3 regions of the Streptomyces sp. CA189 genome follow, and region 2 is predicted to be linked to each of the others. Evidence: riboswitches for the same ligand, from Rfam matches in the RefSeq annotation. Region 2 holds a riboswitch; each other region holds the start of a gene.
The links. A riboswitch is a leader RNA that binds a small molecule or an ion and turns the genes downstream of it on or off. The one in region 2 is predicted to bind cyclic di-AMP.
Positions count from the first base shown of each region.

Region 1: another riboswitch for cyclic di-AMP. It lies ahead of AC061S_RS02460 (LysM peptidoglycan-binding domain-containing M23 family metallopeptidase); the one in region 2 lies ahead of AC061S_RS17705 (transglycosylase family protein).
Region 3: another riboswitch for cyclic di-AMP. It lies ahead of AC061S_RS06190 (M23 family metallopeptidase); the one in region 2 lies ahead of AC061S_RS17705 (transglycosylase family protein).

Region 1 is NZ_JBWJVM010000002.1:50,277-57,037, reverse strand. Features, by position in the region: gene AC061S_RS02480 (SDR family oxidoreductase) at 1-578, shown strand, start outside; gene AC061S_RS02475 (LysR family transcriptional regulator) at 765-1,613, opposite strand; gene AC061S_RS02470 (SDR family oxidoreductase) at 1,709-2,440, shown strand; gene AC061S_RS02465 (winged helix DNA-binding domain-containing protein) at 2,492-3,646, opposite strand; gene AC061S_RS02460 (LysM peptidoglycan-binding domain-containing M23 family metallopeptidase) at 3,713-4,723, opposite strand; cyclic di-AMP (ydaO/yuaA leader) riboswitch at 4,726-4,922, opposite strand; gene AC061S_RS02455 (tyrosine-protein phosphatase) at 5,257-6,078, shown strand; gene AC061S_RS02450 (aspartate aminotransferase family protein) at 6,178-6,761, opposite strand, start outside.
Region 2 is NZ_JBWJVM010000020.1:33,768-40,528, reverse strand. Features, by position in the region: gene AC061S_RS17735 (DNA polymerase III subunit beta family protein) at 1-107, shown strand, start outside; gene AC061S_RS17730 (hypothetical protein) at 176-340, shown strand; gene AC061S_RS17725 (Ppx/GppA phosphatase family protein) at 415-1,356, opposite strand; gene AC061S_RS17720 (DUF501 domain-containing protein) at 1,353-1,913, opposite strand; gene AC061S_RS17715 (FtsB family cell division protein) at 1,954-2,442, opposite strand; gene eno (phosphopyruvate hydratase) at 2,562-3,854, opposite strand; gene AC061S_RS17705 (transglycosylase family protein) at 4,222-4,926, opposite strand; cyclic di-AMP (ydaO/yuaA leader) riboswitch at 4,929-5,100, opposite strand; gene AC061S_RS17700 (LysM peptidoglycan-binding domain-containing protein) at 5,377-6,507, opposite strand; partial or broken gene AC061S_RS17695 (cytochrome P450) at 6,651-6,761, opposite strand, start outside.
Region 3 is NZ_JBWJVM010000005.1:63,623-70,383, reverse strand. Features, by position in the region: gene AC061S_RS06205 (bifunctional acetate--CoA ligase family protein/GNAT family N-acetyltransferase) at 1-897, opposite strand, end outside; gene AC061S_RS06200 (HPr family phosphocarrier protein) at 1,082-1,363, shown strand; gene AC061S_RS06195 (GntR family transcriptional regulator) at 1,649-2,314, opposite strand; gene AC061S_RS06190 (M23 family metallopeptidase) at 2,509-3,303, opposite strand; cyclic di-AMP (ydaO/yuaA leader) riboswitch at 3,316-3,475, opposite strand; gene AC061S_RS06185 (M16 family metallopeptidase) at 3,716-5,083, opposite strand; gene AC061S_RS06180 (M16 family metallopeptidase) at 5,104-6,453, opposite strand; gene AC061S_RS06175 (DNA gyrase/topoisomerase IV subunit A) at 6,713-6,761, shown strand, end outside.

The sequences.
Region 1 (6,761 bases), on a different contig from region 2:
AGAAGATCGGCGGCCCGGCCGAAGGCATCGTGCTGGACGTCGCCGACGAGGCCGCGCTCGCCGCCTTCTTCGACCGGATCGGCGCGTTCGACCATCTCGTCTACACGGCGGGCGAGTCCCTGCTGCTGAAGCCGCTCGCCGACCTCACCGCCGAGGAGTCCCGAGCGTTCTTCGAGCGCCGCTTCTGGGGTGCCCTGCTCGCCGCGAAGTACGCGGCGCCGAAGCTCCGTCCCGGCGGCTCGATCACCTTCACCTCCGGCGCCTTCGCCACCCGGCCCGCCCCCGGAACCTCGCTCGGCGCGAGCATCACAGCAGCCGTCGAGGGACTGACGCGAGCCCTGGCCCTGGAACTCGCCCCACTGCGGGTCAACGCGGTCCGCCTCGGCGCGATCCGCACCGAGCTGTGGGACAGCACCGTGCCCGACCCTGAGGCCTTCCTCCAAGCGCAGGGCAGCGGCCTTCCCGTGCAGCGCGTCGGCAGCCCCGAGGAGGCTGCGGCGGCCTACCTCTACCTCCTGAGCAACGGCTACGCGACCGGCACGGTGCTCACCCTCGACGGCGGAGCCGCCCTGGCCTGACACCGCCCGCCCGGCCGGGCAGGTGGGAACGACTAGGCCGGAAAGGTTTGCCGGGTCGCGGTGTCTGGTGCGGTGCATCGCAAGGCGGAGGACCGCGACTCGTACTGGACGTACCGTCGTGGTCCGACAACGCGGCGAGGTGCCGTGCCGGGCGCCGTGACACGGTGAACCCTTCCGGCCACAGCACTAGAGACGTGTCGCAGTCCGGACCAGGTCGGCGACGGCTCTGGACCGGCTGTGCGGGGGCCAGGCGATGACGGTGGTGACTGCCGCCGCGTCCAGCACGGGCACGGCGGCGAGGTCATCGTGCAGCTGGGCTCCGCAGGACTCCGGTAGGACCGCGCACGCGCGGCCGAGCGCTACGAGCTGCAGCAGCTGTGCGTGGTCGCGGACTTGTGCGCCGAGGCCGGGCGGGTAGGTGCCGTCGGGGTCGGGCCAGCGTGGCAGGGGCAATCCCGGCAGAGCGGTGATGTCAGCCATGGACACATGGGCGCGGACCGTGAGCGGGTGCCCGGCCGGCAGGACCACGACCTGGCCCTCCGCGCCGAGTTCCTCGGTGTGGAACCCGGCTGTCGAGTCGAACGGCCGGTGCAGCAGCGCCACGTCGGCCCGGCCCTCGCGCAGGAGTCGTTCCTGCTCGGCCGGACCGCACAGGATGACGTCGACGAGGACCGCGGCGGGTTCGGCGGCGTACGCGTCGAGCAGTTTCGCCAGCAGTTCTCTGGACGCGCTGGCCTTCGCGGCCAGGACCAGGCCGGGACGGCCGGTCACGGAGGGGGCGGCGCGGCGGGTCCGGCGCTCGGCGGCGTCGACCGCGTCGAGGGCCGCCCGGCCCTCGGCCAACAACACCGCGCCGGCCTCGGTCAGCGTGACGGTACGGCTGGTCCGATCCAGCAGAACTGTTCCGAGCCGGCGTTCGAGCTGCTGGATCGCCCGCGACAGGGGCGGCTGCGCGATCCCGAGCCGCCGCGCGGCCCGCCCGAAGTGCAACTCCTCAGCGACAGCCACGAAATATCGCAGTTCCCGGGTCTCCATACGGCCACGCTACTCCGGATCAAGACCCTGACGGTATCGCTGCCCACCCGATCGGTCTTGGACCCCCGCCTGGGTCCGAGAGCAGCATGGTCCCCATGAGCGAACGAACGATTGCGCTGGTCACCGGCGCGAACAAGGGAATCGGCTACGAGATCGCCATGGGCCTGGGCGCCCTCGGCTGGCGCGTCGGCGTCGGCGCCCGCGACGATCAGCGCCGTGCGGCCGCGGTGGAGAGGCTGCGCGCGGCCGGCGTCGACGCGTTCGACGTACCGCTGGACGTGACCGACGACTTGAGCGTGACCGCCGCCGCACTGCTGATCGAGGATCGGGCGGGGCGTCTCGACGTGCTCGTCAACAACGCCGGCATCACCGGCGGCATGCCGCAGGAGCCCACCCAGGTCGATCCCGCCACCATCCGGACGGCCGTGGAGACCAACGTGATCGGCGTCATCCGCGTCACCAACGCGATGCTGCCGCTGCTGCGCCGCTCCGCCTCTCCGCGGATCGTGAACATGTCCAGCAGTGTCGGCTCCCTCACCCGGCAGTCGGGCACCGCCGCCGAGCTGACGACGGGTCCGGTGTCTGCGGCCTACGCGCCGTCGAAGACCTTCCTGAACGCAGTCACCCTCCAGTACGCCCGGGAGCTGAACGGCACGAACATCCTGATCAACGCGGCCTGCCCCGGTTACGTCGCGACCGACCTCAACGGCTTCCGCGGCGTGCGCACCCCCGAACAGGGCGCCTCGATCGCCATCGAACTCGCGACCCTGCCCGACGACGGCCCGACCGGCTCGTTCTTCGAAGACGCCGGCGTAGTGCCCTGGTGATGCGCACGGCGGTCATCGGGGCCGGGCCCCCCTCCGGTCCCGGCCCCACGTTCAGACGAGCAACCGGGTCTCGGCGCTCGGCAGTTTGCTCCACCAGTGGCCGTACCGCCGGTAGACCTCCGGTTCGCGGTCGGCCAGGAAGGCCGTCAGCGCCCGGGCCTCGTCCGCGAGCCCCTCCCAGACCTCCTCCGGCAGGGGGTGGAAGGCGGTCGCCTCGATCCCGCCGTCGGCCCCGGCCGGGCGCCACACTCCGGCGACGCGGCCGTCGACCAGCAGGGTCGCCAGGGTGTCGCCGTTCATCCGCGCGACGAGCTTGCGGTACTGCGGCGGCACGATGCGGCTCCGGTCGGCGTAGGCCAGCAGCACGCTGTCCCACATGGCCATCAGCCGGGGCGGCGCCGGCGTGTCCTCCTGCGGCCGCGGCGCGCCCTGGGTGTCGAACAGCTCCTCGCCGTCCGGCCCGGTCAGCCGGTCGAGCCGTCCGGAGAGCTCCAGCGCGCGCAGGGCCTGGCGGACCCTGGCCCGCTGGACCAGGGAGAACTGCGCCACGTCCGCCGCCGACGCCGGCCCGAATCCCTCCAGGTAGCGCAGGACCAGCGTCCGCAGGGACTCCTCCGCCGCCTCCGGGTCCGCCGGTACCGTGCGCGGCCGGCTCGGGGGCGCGACGTAGGACGGGCGCTCCCCGAACGACCAGGGCGCGGCGGTGGGCGCGTGCAGCAGGGGTGCGTACTGCCGCAGCCCCCACCACGCTCCGGGCTGCTGCGGCGCTCCCAGCCGGTGTCCGAGCCAGGCCTCGCACTCCGCGGTCGTACGGGGCCGGTCGGCGAAGTCCAGCAGCTCCGGCACGAGGACGTCGGCGTCCTCGGCCGTCAGCCCCGAGTCCGTGAAACGGGTCCCGAGCCGGGCGGCCCGTACGGAGGGCTGCACGGCCTCCCGGAAGGGCCGGTAGTCCTCCGCGTGCACGGCGTGCAGGGTCAGCCGCATCAACGTCGACTTGACGACCTCACGCCCCGCGAAGGCGGCGTCGAGGTCTGCCGGGTCGAAGCCGGCGAGCCGGTTCCACAGCGCGAGATAGGGCGAGGCCGCGTGCTGCGCCTGCAGGGCGACCACCCGGCGGACCGCGTCATCGACGTCCATCACCTCGCGCCGCAGGAGCAACTGCCGTGCGAGCGTGGAGCGGTTGAGCTCCCCTGCGCTGACCTTCATGCCGTGACCGTCCCGTCCCCTGTCGAAACGGGCAGCCTAACCGGCACCTCCGACAGCGCCTCGGATTCAGATGCTGACGCCCTTCGACCGGAGGTAGGCCAGCGGGTCGATGTCCGAGCCGTACGAGGGGCCGGTGCGGATCTCGAAGTGCAGGTGCGGTCCGGTCGAGTTGCCCGTGGAACCGGAGAGGCCGATGCTCTGGCCGCCGGTGACGCTCTGGCCGGACGAGACGGACAGCTGGGAGAGGTGCGCGTACTGGCTGTACTTGCCGTCGGCGTGCCGGATGACGACCTCGTTGCCGTACGAGCCGCTCCACCCGGCGGAGACGACGGTACCGGCGCCGACCGCCTTGACGGTGGTGCCGCTGCTCGCGGAGAAGTCGACACCGGTGTGGTAGCCGCTGGACCACATGGCGCCGGAGGTCCTGTACGCGGTGGACGGGCCGCCGCCGACGGGGGCGACGAAGCCGGTCGACGTGGAGCCGCCCTGCTGCTTGGCCGGGGCCTTGGCGGCGGGTGCCTTGGCGGCGGGCGCGGCGGCCTCATCGGAAGAATCCGACGAATCCGACGAATCACTAGAAGTGGAAGAACCGGAGGAAGCGGACTTCTTGGCCGGCTTCGGCGTTTCGGCCGGCGCGGACTCGGCCGCCGCGGCCGGAGCCGAGCCCTTCGCGCCGAGGGTCAGTTTCAGGCCCGGGTGGATCAGCGACGGGTCGGTGCCGACGGCCTCGCGGTTGTCCGCGTAGAGCTGCTCCCAGCCACCGGTGAGGTGCTGGCGCTCGGCGATCTTGGAGAGGTAGTCACCCGCCACCACGGTGTAGACGGCGGGGGCGCCCTGCGCGGCGGCCGGCGCCGCCTGGAGGGCGGCCACGGCCTGCGAAGCCACAGCCTGCGCGGCCACGGCCTGCGGAGCCTGGACCGGAGCGGCGGCGGTCGCGGCGGTCGGGGCGCCCGCAGCGTGGGCGCCGGTGGCGCCGAGCAGCGGAAGCGCGAGAGCCGCGCCACCGGTGCCCGCGGCGGCGAACCCGCGGGATATCGAGCGGGACTTGGGACGGCGGTGCTTACCCGTTCCGGACATGGCGAATTCCTCTCCGACGCCTGCGAGGTGAGCTGTCGGGTTCGGACTGGAGATGTCCGGCGGTGTATGTGCCGGTGAACAGCACATGCACGGCTTCACCCCGAGCTGTCCCGTTGTAAAGATCCCGAAGGAGCTCCGGAACAGCGGCTTACCTGGTTCCCCCGCTCCTGCCGCGCGCGTGAATAGTCGGGTGAGGTTTCCGGACGGCGGCAGGATTAGGCGGTCCATCCGGATCGATCGCGAAGGTAATCGAGCCTGCCCGCACGGAACAAGTCCCGAATTCCTCGATGGATTCCCAGGGATGATGGACCGACGGAATTCCGGTCACCCTCCGTCCATTCCCCACCCCCAACAGCCGTCCCGACAGGGGAATTCGCCATTCGTGATCAGGCACTCACGGTCACCGTATGATCTGGCTCACGGGGAGGTGTCCGATCTCGCCTCTCGCTATGGCAAGTTGTCAGCAAGTAGCGCAATTCGGACACGCGCGGCGACGACCGCACGGACGACACGGACGACACGGAGGAGCCCCTGTGACCCAGCAGATACCCCAGAGCCCCCACACCGATCCGGTACCGGCCGAGTCGGCGCTGACCGGAGTGCGCAACTTCCGTGACGTGGGCGGGTTGCCGACCGTGGACGGCCGAAGGGTCAAGTCGGGACGACTGTTCCGAAGCGGACATCTGGCGCATGCCACCGAAAGCGACGCGGAATTCCTCGGGTCGCTCGGACTGCACACCGTCTTCGACTTCCGCAACGGCGCCGACCACGCCCTGGAGGGTCCGGACGTGGAGCTGCCCGGTGTGCGCAACGTCGGCATTCCGCTGTCGGATCCGGCCGACGGCCGGGAGTTCTGGAAGATGGTCCGCGAAGGGGATCTGGCGCAGCTCCGCGAGATCCTGGGCGGGGGCAAGGCCGCCGCGCGGATGTCCCGTTCGTACCGGACGATGATCCGGACCCGTACGGCCGAGCACAGCCGGGTCGTGCACGCGCTCGCCGAGGACAGCGTCCCGGCCCTCATGCACTGCGCCGCCGGGAAGGACCGGGCCGGCCTGTCGATCGCCGTCACCCTGCTCGCGCTGGGCGTCGAGCGGGAGGCGATCGTCGCGGACTACCTGGAGTCGAACGCCCCGCACAACCGCTACCGGGTCCGCCGCGGCAGCGACTCGCCCGAGGCCCGCGCCCCCGAGGTGATGGAGCTGCTCGCCCCGCTCTTCGACGCCCGCGCCCCGTATCTGACCACGGCCTTCGACGCCATCGACGAGGAGTGGGGCGGTGTGGAGCGCTACCTCGCCGACGGCCTCGGACTCACGCCCGAGACCCTCGGCAGGCTCCGCGACCGGCTGCTGGACTGACGCCCCACGAGGCGGGCCGACTGCCGCCGGGCCGACTGCCGGGCCGCCGGCCCAGCGGTCGGTTCAGCGGTCGGCCCAGCAGTCGGCCCAGCAGTCGGTTCAACGGTTGGCGACGGCCTGCCTCACCAACGTCCGGCCGAAATCCCACATCAGCGCGCCGCCGCCGTGGGCCTCGTCCATGACCGCGCGGAAGGCGCCGACGAACCGGTCGACGTCCGCCTCGTCCACGATCAGCGGCGGGATCAGCTTGATCACTTCCAGGTGGTCGCCGGAGACCTGCGTGAGGATCCGGTGCTTCTGCAGCAGCGGCACCACTACCATCTGCGCGAACAGCCCCTTGCGCGCCGCCTGCAGCATGCTCCAGCGGCTCCGCAGGCCCAGCGAGGACGGCCGGCCGAATTCGATGCCGATCATCAGCCCGCGTCCCCGTACCGCGTGGAGCAGTTCGTACTCGTCCACGAGCGCGGCGAGCCGCCCGTGCAGCAGGTCGCCCATCGATCGGGCGTTGGCCACCACCCGCTCGTCCTCCATGACGGAGAGGACGGCGAGCCCGGCCGCCATCGCCTGCGCGTTGGAGCCGAAGCTGGCGGAGTGGACGAGCACCCGGTCCATGGAGGAGTAGACCTTCTTGAAGATCCAGTCCTTGCCCAGGGTCGCACCGACGGGCACGTACCCGCCGGAGA
Region 2 (6,761 bases):
ACCGGCTGATCCTGGAGCTCGGCGCCCCCAAGGCCCCCGTGGCGATCCGCCGGCCCGACGACGAGGAGGCGTTCTCGCTCCTGATGCCGGTCCGGCTGGACGGGTAGGCCCGGGCGGCCAGCGCCTTGCTGTGGTTGGCGCCGCGCGTGCACACAGCCGCGTGCACGCTGGGGTCATGAGTGAGAACGCTGACGAAGGGGCAGCCGACGAGCTGCTCGGCCGTGAGGCCGAGGCCGTACTGGCCGAAGGCGGGTCGACCGTGAGCATGGCGGAGCTGCTGGCCGACCTGTTCGGCGAACGGGGTGACGGCGCACCGACGAGGAGGCCTTCTCGTCCCTGATGCCGGTCCTGGAAACGACGGCGCCCCCGGCGGGATCCGCCGGGGGCGCCGTGTCGTGCGTTCGAGCCGGGCCGTCAGGCGATGGACCAGGCGATTCCGTCGAGGATGTCGTGCTCCGAGACCACGACCTCCGAGGCGCCGACGCGCTCCATGATCGCCAGCAGGACCAGGGCGCCCGCGCCGATCACGTCGACCCGCCCGGGGTGCATCACCGGGATGGCCGCGCGCTCGGCGTGCGTCAGCGTCAGCATCCGCTCGCTGACCTCGCGGACCGTCTCGTACGGGATCCGGGAGTGGTGGATCCGCGCCGAGTCGTACGCCTCCAGGCCCAGCGCGATCGCGGCGACCGTGGTCACCGAGCCGGCCAGGCCCACCAGGGTGCGCGCCTCGGCCAGCGGGACGGTCTCGGCGGCCAGGTCCAGCGCCGCCTCGATGTCGGCCCGTATCGCGGCGATCTGCTCCCCGGTCGGCGGGTCGGTGACGACCCCGTCCACCGTCAGGTGGCGCTCGGTCATCCGGACACAGCCCACGTCGACGGAACGGGCCGCCCCGACGTGCTCGGTGCCGACCACGAACTCCGTGGAGCCGCCGCCGATGTCCACCACCAGGAAGGGGCGCTCCAGGTCGGTGCGGCCGGTGAGCTCACCGGTGGCGCCGGTGAAGGAGAACTCGGCCTCCTGGTCCCCGCTGATCACCTCGGGCTCGACGCCCAGGATGTCCAGGACGCCCCGGACGAACTCGTCCCGGTTCTCGGCGTCCCGGGAGGCCGAGGTCGCCACGAACCGCACCCGCTCGGCGCCGAGCTCCTTGATGACCGCCGCGTACTCGCGGCAGGCCGTGAAGGTGCGCTCCAGCGCCTCCGGTGCCAGCCGGCCCGTCTTGTCGACGCCCTGGCCGAGCCGGACGACGATCATCCGGCGGTCGAGCTCGATCAGCTCGCCGGTGGCGGGATCGAGGTCCGCGACGAGGAGCCGGATGGAGTTCGTACCGCAGTCGACGGCCGCGACGCGGGTCACGCGCCCGCCTCCGCCGCCGCGTTCTCGTCGGCCTTCTTCTCGCCGCACGGGGTGACGCAGGCGCCCTTCGCCCACCACTCGGGCAGCATCGCCAGGGCCTCGTCGCCGAACGGGTTCACGCCCGGGCCGGCGGCCAGGGAGTGGCCGACCAGCACGTGCAGGCACTTCACCCGGTCCGGCATGCCGCCGGCGCTCGGGAAGCCCTGGAGCACCTCGATGGCGTCGCGGCGGGTGATGTAGTCCTCGTGCGCGGCCCGGTAGGCCGCGGCCAGCTCCGGGTCCACGGCGAGGCGGGCCTGCATCTCCTTCATCACGCCGTTGGCCTCCAGCGTGCCGATCGCACCGGCGGCGCGCGGGCAGGTCAGGTAGTACAGCGTCGGGAAGGGGGTGCCGTCGGGGAGCCGCGGGGCGGTCTCCACCACGTCCGGCTGCCCGCAGGGGCAGCGGTGCGCGATGGCGCGGAGCCCGCGCGGGGGGCGGCCGAGCTGCTGTTCGAACGCCTCGATGTCGGCGGCGGTCGGCTCGGTCCGGTCGGTCTGGGGCGGGGGCGTCTGCATGCCTGGAGGAAGTCTTTTCGTTCTCGTGGATGGGTGGGACTCAGTCGCCCGGGCGGTCGGCCTTGTCGACGCCGTCCCAGACGTTGGAGTACCAGGGCCGGTCGGTGGCGGCCTGTCCGCCGCGGCGCTGCTCTCCCGCGGCGGCTCCGGGGTCGGTCATGATGTAGCTGATCTCCCCCGGCCGGACGAAGTGCAGGTGCTTGCGCGCCTGCTGCTCGGCGTACGCGTTGTCCTGCCAGCGGGCCTTCTCGTCGCGCAGCCGTTCCAGCCGGTCCCGCGCGGAGACGGCGTCCTTCTGCTGCTTCGCGATCTCCGAGCGCTGGGACACGTACTGGCGCATCGGATACGCGAGGGCGACGACCAGGGTACAGAGGACGAGGACGAGCAGCGCGGCCCGGCCGGTGAGCCGGCTGCGGCGGACCTGCCTGCGGGACTGCGAGCGGTACACGTGCGCCGCGGTCCGCTCACCGAGCTGCTTGAGCCTGGTCGCGGTCGAGAACGTGGCGAACCGGTCCCGGTTCCCGGCCATTGATCCGCCTCCCCTATATGCGCACGACGCACTACGTCCCCGCACACGGTACGGGACCGAGTGCGGGGACGTAGGGAGGCTTGCACCCTAAAGGACTGATCAGCCCTTACTGTGTTCGATCAGTTCGCAGGGCGAAACCGCGGGAACGCGCTGCGGCCCGCGTACACCGCGGCGTCGTCGAGGATCTCCTCGATGCGCAGCAGCTGGTTGTACTTGGCGACGCGGTCCGAGCGGGCCGGGGCGCCGGTCTTGATCTGGCCGCAGTTCACGGCGACCGCGAGGTCGGCGATGGTGACGTCCTCGGTCTCACCGGAGCGGTGCGACATCATGCACTTGAAACCGTTGCGCTGGGCCATCTCGACGGCGTCCAGGGTCTCGGTCAGCGAACCGATCTGGTTCACCTTGACGAGCAGGGCGTTCGCCGAGCCCTCTTCGATGCCGCGGGCGAGACGCTCGGGGTTGGTGACGAAGAGGTCGTCGCCGACGATCTGGACCTTGGCGCCCAGGCGGTCGGTGAGGGTCTTCCAGCCGGCCCAGTCGTCCTCGAACAGCGGGTCCTCGATGGAGACCAGCGGGTACGCCTCGACGAGCTCGGCGTAGTAGTCGGTCATCTCGGCGGCCGAGCGGGACTTGCCCTCGAACTCGTAGTTGCCGTCCTTGTAGAACTCGGACGCGGCGACGTCGAGCGCGAGCGCGATCTGGGTGCCCGGGACGTAGCCGGCCTGCTTGATGGCCTCGACGATGAGGTCCAGCGCGGCGCGGTTCGACTCGAGGTTCGGCGCGAAGCCGCCCTCGTCGCCCAGACCGGTGGAGAGGCCCTTGGTGTGCAGGACCTTCTTGAGGGTGTGGTAGACCTCGGCACCCCAGCGAAGGGCCTCGGAGAAGGACTCCGCGCCGATCGGGGCGATCATGAACTCCTGGATGTCGACGTTGGAGTCGGCGTGCGACCCACCGTTCAGGATGTTCATCATCGGAACGGGCAGCAGGTGCGCGTTCGGACCGCCGAGGTAGCGGAACAGCGGGAGGTCGGAGGCCTCGGACGCGGCGTGCGCGACGGCGAGGGAGACACCGAGGATGGCGTTGGCGCCCAGGGAGCCCTTGTTCTCGGTGGCGTCCAGGTCGATCATCGCCTGGTCGATCAGGCGCTGCTCGGTGGCGTCGTAGCCGACGAGCTCCGGGCCGAGCTGCTCGATGACGGCGAGGACGGCCTTCTCTACGCCCTTGCCCATGTAGCGGTTGGGGTCACCGTCACGGAGCTCAACGGCTTCGAACGCTCCGGTGGAGGCGCCGGACGGGACTGCAGCACGGCCGGTGCTGCCATCGTCGAGGCCCACCTCGACCTCGACCGTGGGGTTGCCTCGGGAGTCCAGGATTTCCCGGGCTACGACGACGTCGATGGACGGCACGAGCATCTCCTTCTGGGATGTGACGCTGGGTGTGCGGTGGCGTGTCAGGCCGTGGGATGGCCTTGCCGCTTAGAGCCTAACCGCCTCTGGGCACTCGGCCAGCCGACCGCCCGGGTCCTGGGACGAAAAAGGGCCTGAATGCCCCTCTTACAGGACATAGGGCCCTTGATCATCGGCTTTCCGGAGGCTCCGTCAGGCCGGAGGCACCCGCACACAGCACCGCCCGGCGCGAAGGGGGTTGCGCGCCGGGCGGTGGGATTGCGTGGTGGAGCTAGGTGTGGAACTAGGTGTGGAACTACTGCGTGTCGCAAAAGCGGCCACGACCGTTCTCACAGGTTTCAGCCGGGGTTCAGCTCCGGCCTCACCTTCGGGTTCAGCTGAGCTTCAGCTTCTGGCCCGGGAAGATCAGGTCGGCGTCCGAGACGATGTCCTTGTTGAGCTCGTGGAGCTTCTCCCAGCCACCGGACACGTTGTTCGCGTCGGCGATCGCGCCCAGCGTGTCGCCGGACTTGACCTCGTAGGAGCCGTTGCCCGTCTTGGGGGCTTCGGTCTTCGGCGCGGCGGCGGCCGGACGGTCGGAGCGGGTGGTCGGAGCCTCGACGCGCTTGGTCTCCTTCTTCGGCTCGGCCTTCTTCTCCTGCTTCGGCGCGGGCTTCGGCTGGGTCTTCGGCTTGGCCGGAGTCTCCGCCGAGCCGCCGGTGTAGGAGGAGTTCGACAGGCCCACGCCACAGGACGGCCAGGCGCCCTTGCCCTGGCCCTTGAGGACCTTCTCGGCGATGGCTATCTGCTGCGACTTGGAGGCCTGGTTGGCCTGCGAGGCGTACGCCTTGCCGCCGTACGCGGCCCACGTGGAGGACGAGAACTGCAGGCCGCCGTAGTAGCCGTTGCCCGTGTTGATGGACCAGTTGCCGCCGGACTCGCACGAGGCGACGCGGTCCCACTCGGAAGCGGTCGCGGCCGAGGCGGTGCCCGCGGCCATCAGCGGTGCCGCGACGACGGCACCGGCGACACCGGCGAGCGTGACGATGCGGACGGCCTTGGAGCCGCGACGGTGCTTGCCCTTGCCCGAAAGCAGCATGGAGTTCTCCTCACCGACGCCTACGAGGTGAGCTGTCGGGTTCGGGCGAGTGAGTGCCCGGCCGAGCGACCTAGCGCTTGGCTTAACCCCTAGCCGGTTCCGTGACCGTCTCTCAACGGCCGGTTCCGGCGCCTACCTTGGTTCCCCCGCTCCTGCCTTCGGCGCTTTACGCGACGAGTGTTCCCTCCGTCCGCCGGCAGGATTCGGCGATGCGGTCGAAGGAGCCCGCGGTGGCGAGCGATTCAGAAGGTAGACAGGTCTCCCCCCGATGTTCAACGAGGGACATCGGGGGGAAACAGTGCCTACTTGCGCTCCCCCAAAGGGTGTTTGCGCAGGTGAGAGCGGGGTTTGCAGAACCCTCCGGACCGGACACGCCAGTTGACCCAGAGAGACACATGTCTCACTTACAGAAAACGGACAATCAGCCGGTTCCGGGCGCCTTAAGTGCCCTTATTGATGCGTTAGATCCAGGTTCTGACCAGGCTTGATCAGGTCCGCATCGCCGCCGATGACCTGCTCGTTGGCCTCGTAGAGCCCCTTCCAGCCGCCCTTCACTCCGTTGGCGTCCGCGATCGCGATGAGGCTGTCGCCCGCCTTCACGGTGTACGTCGGGTCCGACGCGGCGTCAGGCGCGGCGGGCGTTTCGACGGCGGCCGGGCCGCGGTGCTTGCCGCTGCCCTCGGCCGCGCCGGGGGCAGCCGGGGCGCTCGGGGCGGTGGATTCGCCGGGTGCGGCCGGAGCCGTCGGGGCGGTGGGATCAACCGGGTTGACCGGGTTGAGCGGGTTGACCGGATTGGTCGGGTTGGCTTGGTTCTCCGAATTACCCGGGTTCGTCGGCTTCGTGGGGTCGCCCGGGTCGTTCGGGTTCGCCGGAGCCGTCGGGTCCACCGGTGCGGTCGGGTCCGCGGACGGCGGCGCCGGAGCCGTGGGGTCCGCCGGAGTGGCCGGGGCCACGGGGGCGGTGGGGTCCACCGGGCTCGTGGGAGCCGTCGGGTCGCCCGGGAGTCCGGGAGGCGGCGCCTGGAGGTCCGGCGAGGGCATGACGGGCAGTTCGCCGGGCACGCCGATCGGATAGTCGGGCAGCGGCGAGTCCGACGGGGCCGGGCCCTGCTGCGTCGGGGCCCCGAAGTCCGTGGACGGCTTGCCCGAGCCCGTGTGGGGCACGGCGTCGTCCGGGCGGGACGGAGTGGGGGCGACGGACCCGGATCCGGCGGGCAGGCCCGGGTCCACCTCGGCGGCGGGCGCGTCCTGCGTCAGACCGGCCGGCACCCCGCACAGCGGCCACGCCTGGGGGCCCTGGGAGGCCAGGACCCGTTCGGCCACGGCGATCTGCTGGGAGCGGCTGGCGAGGTCGGCGCGCTCGGCGAAGTCGAGCCCGCCGGCCTTCCTCCACTGCTCCTGGCTGAACTGCAGCCCGCCGTACGAGCCGCTGCCGAAGTTGGCGCTCCACGTACCGCCGCTCTCGCACTCGGCGACCTTGTCCCACGTGGAGGTCTCCGCGGCGCTCGCGCCGGTGGCGGCGAGCAGCGGCAGGGCGAGGGCGGTGCCGGTGACTCCGGCGGTGACGACAAGTGCGGGCACTTGTCGGGGGCGTCTGTGGCGGCCGTTCCCGGAACGCATGAGGCTGCACCTTTCGCATAACGGCGGGGTAACGGCAGAACCTAGCGGCCTTCGAACGCCGGTCACAAGTTTGGGCAGCGAACTGACTTCCGGTCAGGCCGGTTTCAGGCGTTTTGGTGGGTGATTTCGGCGGTGAAGCGGACCGGGAGCGTCCGCAGCCCCCGCATGATGAGCCCGCCGCGCCAGCGCAGCTCCTCGGGAGGCACGGCCAGTTC
Region 3 (6,761 bases), on a different contig from region 2:
GACCAGTCCCTGCACCCCGTGTTCGCCGCAGGCCGCCACCGCGTCCGGGACCCGGTCCGCGGGGACCGCGATGACCGCGAGGTCGACCGGGGCGCCGACGGCCCCGAGCGTGGGGTAGGCCCGTACGCCGTCGAGCAGATCGCGGGTGACCGCCTCGTTGACGGCGTAGAGGTGGCCGTGGAAGCCGCTGTCCCGCAGGTTGCGGAGGGCCGCCGCGCCCACGCCGGCGAGGGAGCGGCTGACTCCGATCACGGCCACCGAGCCGGGGGCCAGCAGCCGCTGGACGGAGCGGGCCTCGGCGCGCTGTTCGCGGGCGCGCTGGACGGCGAGGGACTCGGCGGTCGGTTCGAGGTCGAGCGTGAGGTGGACGGAGCCGTCTTCGAAGCTGCGCTTCTGCTGGTAGCCGGCGTCGGTGAACACCTTGATCATCTTGCTGTTGGCGGGCAGCACCTCGGCCGCGAAACGGCGGATCCCGCGTTCGCGGGCCACCGCGCCGATGTGTTCGAGCAGGGCGGAGGCGACTCCGCGTCCCTGGTGGGCGTCCTGGACGAGGAAGGCGACCTCGGCCTCGTCGGAGGGTCCGGTGGCCGAGCGGCCGTCGGCGCCGATCCGGTCGTAGCGGACGGTGGCGATGAACTCGCCGCCGATCGTCGCGGCGAGGCCGACGCGGTCCACGTAGTCGTGGTGCGTGAAGCGGTGCACGTCGCGGTCGGAGAGCCGGGGGTAGGGCGCGAAGAACCGGTAGTACTTGGACTCGTCCGAGACCTGCTCGTAGAAGCTGACCAGCCGGCCCGCGTCGTCGGTGGTGATGGGCCGGATCCGGGCGGTTCCACCGTCGCGAAGGACGACGTCGGCTTCCCAGTGGTCCGGGTACGAGGGGTCGGACTCGGTGGTCATGGGGCCACCTTAAGGCTCGAACGCTTCGAGTGGCCTGGGCGCGGCGCATCGGGCAAGGTGGCTCGGATCAGGGCAAGCTGGGGCAGGTCGAATGGCGGGAAACTCGGGCCGAAGGTCGGCTCGACCATTCCGGACGTCGTGAGAGACTGGTCTAGACAACCGTAAGAACCTGAAGGGCATCACCATGGCAGAGCGCCGCGTCAACGTCGGCTGGGCCGAGGGCCTGCACGCTCGTCCCGCCTCGATCTTCGTCCGCGCGACGACCGCTTCCGGCGTCCCGGTGACCATCGCGAAGGCCGGCGGCGACCCCGTCAACGCCGCCTCCATGCTGGCGGTTCTGGGCCTGGGCGCCCAGGGCGGCGAGGAGATCGTCCTCTCGTCCGAGGCCGACGGCGCCGAGGCCGCACTGGACCGCCTCGCGAAGCTGGTCGCCGAGGGTCTCGAGGAGCTCCCCGAGACCGTCTGACCCTTCGGGTTCGACCCGCAGGACTCGCAGGACTTGCACGGCGAAGCCGTTGCCCCCGGCCACCACGGTCGAGGGCAACGGCTTCGCTGCTTTTCGCGCGAAATGCCGGTCGGCCGCCGCCTCATCGACGCATCGCCCCATCCACACGGGCGGAAATACGCGCACCGCACTTTCCGGCACACTTTCCGAAACACTCGATTCCGGTGGACCGAATTCAGGCGGAATGGCGTCCGGCGCGGACATTATGACCCGGCCCGGATATCCCACCTTTGTATACGGCGTTTGTTAATGCGGAACGCTCGCCGTGTTTACTGCAGGTTGCAAAGTCCTCACGCGCATCCGGTGCGCCCCCGCCGCCCGGTCCACGTGCGCCGCGGTCAGCGCCCGGGCCCGCTCGGCGTCGCCCCGGGCCACCGCGTCCACGATCGCGCCGTGCTCGGCCCAGGACTCCACGGGCCGCACCGGGGCCTCCACCACGTACATCCAGGCCACCTTGTGGCGCATCTGGGTGAGCAGCGCGATCAGCCCGGGGCTGCCCGAGGCCTGGGAGAGCGTCTCGTGGAACCAGCCGCCCAGGGAGCGCAGATCCTCCCCCTGGCCCCTCCTGGCCCGCTCCTGGCCCAGCCTGACCAGCCCGCGCAGCACCTTGAGGTGGGCCTCGCTGCGCCGCCGGGCCGCCCGGGCGGCCGCGAGGGGCTCCAGCAGCATCCGCAGCTCCAGGAGGTCGGCCGCCTCCTGCTCGGTCGGCTCGGCCACACAGGCGCCCGCGTGCCGGCGGGTGGTCACGAACCCCTCGGACTCCAGCGTGCGCAGCGCCTCGCGCACCGGGACCCGCGAGACTCCGTAACGGCGGGCCAGTACCTCCTCGGTCAGCCGGCTGCCGGGCCCGAACACCCCGGAGACGATGTCATCGCGGATCGCTGTGCATACCGTGTGCGCGGGAATACGCAAGACCGGAACCTCCGCCTTTTTCGTATGGCTGTGCGCGTTGCGACTCTATTGCAACACACGATAATTTCCGAGGACGGCCGGAAATACGAAACATTCACACAACGCGAAGCACGAAGCGCGAAACATCAAGCACGAAGGCCCCGGCTCGAAGAGAGCCGGGGCCTTCGCGGAAGTCGTGCGGTGCGACGGTGGGGTCAGAGGGTGACGCCGTGCGAGCGCAGGTACGCGACCGGGTTGATGTCCGAGCCGTAGTCGGCGCCGGTGCGGGCCTCGAAGTGCAGGTGCGCGCCGCTGGAGTTGCCGGTGTTGCCCGAGAGGCCGATCTGCTGGCCCGGGGCGACCTGCTGGCCGGCCCGGACGCTCACCGAGTACAGGTGGCCGTACTGGGTGTACGTGCCGTCGGCGTGCTTGATGACGACGTTGTTGCCGTACGCGCCGCCCCAGCCGGCCTCGATCACGGTGCCCAGGCCGACCGAGCGCACCGAGGTGCCGGAGTCGGCGTGGAAGTCGATGCCGGTGTGGCTGCCGGAGGACCACATGGCGCCGCCCGCGTGGTACTGCGTGCTGACGTAGGAGCCGTCGATCGGGGAGACGAAGGTGTTGAGGCGCTTGCGCTCCTCTTCGCGGGCGGCGCGCTCGGCGGCCTCGCGCTCGGCCTTGGCCTGGGCTTCGGCCTTCGCCTTGGCCTCGGCGGCCCGCTGCTTGGCGTCGGCCTCGGCCTGCGCCTTGGCGGCGGCGGCCTCGGCGGCGCGCTGCTGGGAGTGGGCCTGGGCCTCGACGTCACCGGCGAGCTCGTCGGCCACCACGATGGTGTTGAGGCTGCCGGTGTCCTCGAAGGAGGGGGAATTGTCCGCGGCGAACGCGGGACCCGCCAGGGAGCCGACGACGCCGGTGGCGGCGAGGGCGGCTATGCCGGCGTAGCCGGCGGTCCTGCGGCTCATACGGCTCGAACCACGGTGCTTGCCGGCGGCACTACTGCCAAACGCCATGAAGGGGCTGATCCTTTCCTTCCCTCTCGCCTACCGGGTTAGCTGACGGGTTCGGAGCAGGAAGGTCTCCTACGGGCCCCCTCTTGCGAGGCGGTCCGATTCACCCCAGGGACACAAGTGGGTCCCCGGCTCCCCAGGCTCGCGCCTGACGGGGACTCGGCGATTGCTGTCCGGTGCCGCGGATGCGGCGGTTACAACTGACGAACAGCACGGCCGACGCTAGGCGGATCATCAGTCAATCGCCAAACAGACACGCCATTTTGTTGCGTACGCCACACCACATACAAGCAACCACACGACTAAAGGAATAGAAAAGACAAAAGGGACTCCGACGGGCAAGCCGCCGGAGTCCCTTGCCGGAGCCTCCTTGTGCGGCGGGCCAGTTGGCAACCCGCCGACAGTCAACGGAGGGTCAGTTGGCGACCACGGTCACTTCGCCGATCCCGAGGGCCCGCACCGGCTCTGCGATCTGCGAGGCGTCGCCGACCAGGACCGTGACCAGGCGGTCCACCGGGAAGGCGCTGACGACCGCCGAAGTGGCCTCCACCGTCCCGGTCTCGGCGAGCCGCGCGTACAACTGCGCCTGGTAGTCGTCCGGAAGCTCCTGCTCGACCTGGTCGGCGAGCGTGCCCGCGACGGAGGCCGCCGTCTCGAACTTCAGCGGGGCCACGCCCACCAAGTTCTGCACGGCCACGTCCCGTTCGGCGTCGGTCAGGCCGCCCTGCGCGAGGGTGCGCAGCACCGTCCAGAGGTCGTCCAGGGCCGGGCCGGTGTTCGGGGTGTCCACCGAGCCGCTGATGGCCAGCATCGAGGCGCCCTTGCCGTCGGCCGTGGAGCGCAGCACCTGGCCGAAGGCGCGCACGCCGTACGTGTACCCCTTCTCCTCGCGCAGCACCTTGTCCAGCCGGGACGTGAGGGTGCCGCCCAGGCAGTACGTGCCGAGCACCTGGGGCGCCCAGACCCGGTCGTGCCGGTCCGCGCCGATGCGGCCGATCAGCAACTGCGTCTGGACCGCGCCGGGCCGGTCCACGATGACCACGCGGCCCGTGTCGTCGGCGGTGATCGGCGGAACCGGACGCGGGGCGGTGGTGTCACCGGTCCACGCGCCCAGGGTGTCGGCAAGGACGGCGTCCAGTTCGATGCCGGTCAGGTCGCCGACGACCACCGCGGTGGCGGTCGCGGGGCGCACGTGGGCCTCGTAGAAGGCCCGTACGGCCGCGGAGTCGATGCGGGCGACCGTCTCCTCGGTTCCCTGACGCGGGCGGGACATCCGCAGGGAGGCCGGGAAGAGCTCCTTCGAGAGCTGCTTGGCGGCACGGCGCTGCGGGTTGGCGCTCTCGTGCGGGATCTCGTCGAGCCGGTTGCGCACCAGGCGGTCGACCTCGGCCTCGGCGAAGGCCGGCGTGCGCAGCGCCTCGGCGACCAGGCCCAGCGCCTTGTGCAGGCGGGAGGCCGGGACCTCGAGGGAGACCCGCAGGCCGGGGTGGTCGGCGTGCGCGTCGAGGGTGGCGCCGCAGCGCTCCAGCTCGGCGGCGAAGTCCTCGGCGGAGCGCTTGTCGGTGCCCTCGGACAGGGCGCGGACCATGATCGTGGCCACGCCGTCGAGGCCCTCGGGCTCCGCGTCGAGCGGGGCGGCGAGGTTGATCTCGACCGCCACCACCTGCTGGCCCGGGCGGTGGCAGCGCAGCAGGGTCAGGCCGTTGGCCAGTACCCCGCGCTCGGGGGCCGGGAAGGCCCACGGCTGCGGCTCGCCGGCCTCGGGGCGCGGGTGGAAGGTCATCGTGACGGCTGCGGTGTCGCTCACTGCTCCGCCCCCTCGTTCTCGCTCGCGTCGGTCTCTTCGATGTCATCAGCCGCGATCGGCTCGTAGACGAGCACCGCGCGGTTGTCGGGGCGCAGTCGGGCCGCGGCCACGGCCTGCACCTCCTCGGCGGTGATGTCGAGGACGCGCTGGACGGCGGTCAGCGCCAGCTGCGGGTCGCCGAAGAGCACCGCGAAGCGGCACAGTTCGTCGGCGCGGCCGGCCACCGTGCTCAGCCGGTCCAGCCACTCGCGCTCCAGCTGGGCCTGCGCGCGCTCCATCTCCTCGGCCGTCGGGCCCTCGGCGGCGAACCGCGCGAGCTCCTCGTCGACGGCCGCCTCGATGGCGGGTACCTCGACGCCGCTGGAGGTCTTGACGTCCAGCCAGCCCAGCGAGGGCGCGCCGGCCAGGCGCAGCATGCCGAAGCCGGCCGCGACGGCGCTCTGGTCGCGGCGCACCAGGCGGTTGTGCAGCCGGGAGGACTCGCCGCTGCCCAGGACGGTCAGCGCCACGTCGGCGGCGTCGCACTCGCGGGTGCCGTCGTGCGGGAGCCGGTAGGCCGCCATCAGCGCACGGGCCGGAACCTCCTCGACGACCTCCTCGCGCAGCTGCTCCCCCATGATCTCGGGCAGCGAGCCGTCGCGCGGCGGCTGCTTGCCGTCGTGGCCGGGGATGGTGCCGAAGTACTTCTCGACCCAGGCGAGCGCCTTCTCGGGGTCGATGTCGCCGACGACCGACAGCACCGCGTTGTTGGGCGCGTAGTACGTACGGAAGAACGCGCGCGCGTCCTCCAGGGACGCGGCGTCCAGATCGGCCATGGAACCGATCGGGGTGTGGTGGTACGGGTGGCCCTCCGGGTAGGCCAGGGCCGTCAGCTTCTCGAAGGCCGTGCCGTACGGGACGTTGTCGTACCGCTGGCGGCGCTCGTTCTTGACGACGTCGCGCTGGTTCTCCATGGACTCGTCGTCCAGGGCGGCCAGCAGCGAGCCCATCCGGTCTGCCTCCAGCCACAGCGCGAGCTCCAGCTGGTGCGTCGGCATCGTCTCGAAGTAGTTGGTCCGCTCGAAGCTGGTGGTGCCGTTGAGGGAACCGCCGGCTCCCTGGACCAGTTCGAAGTGGCCGTTGCCGGAGACGTTCTTCGAGCCCTGGAACATCAGGTGCTCGAAGAGGTGAGCCAGGCCCGTACGTCCCTTGACTTCGTGGCGCGAGCCGACGTCGTACCAGAGGCAGACCGCGGCGACCGGGGTCAGGTGGTCCTCGGACAGCACCACGCGCAGGCCGTTGGCCAGCCGGTGCTCGGTCGCTGTGAGGCCGCCGGAGCCTGCGTGAGCTGTGGCCGTGTGACCCATGGGCATGTGGTCCCTTCGATCGCGATGCAGAGATTCCTGTCAGACCTGCCACTGTATGCAAGCGTGTCGGCAGGCGGAGAAGTTCCCGGCCCAGTCCTGGGTCGGAGTCGGCGTTGTCGGTGCCTCGGGCCACAATGGTCCGCGTCACCCCTGTCCGAAACCGCCCGCCCGCCCGTCCCAGACCCGTCCCAGTCCAGTCCCAGCCCCACCCCGTGAGAGCTCAGCTCATCCCGAATCTTGGTTAAGGAGCCGCGCAGCGATGGCCCGCCGCAGCACGAAGACCCCGCCGCCGGAGGATTTCGAGGAGA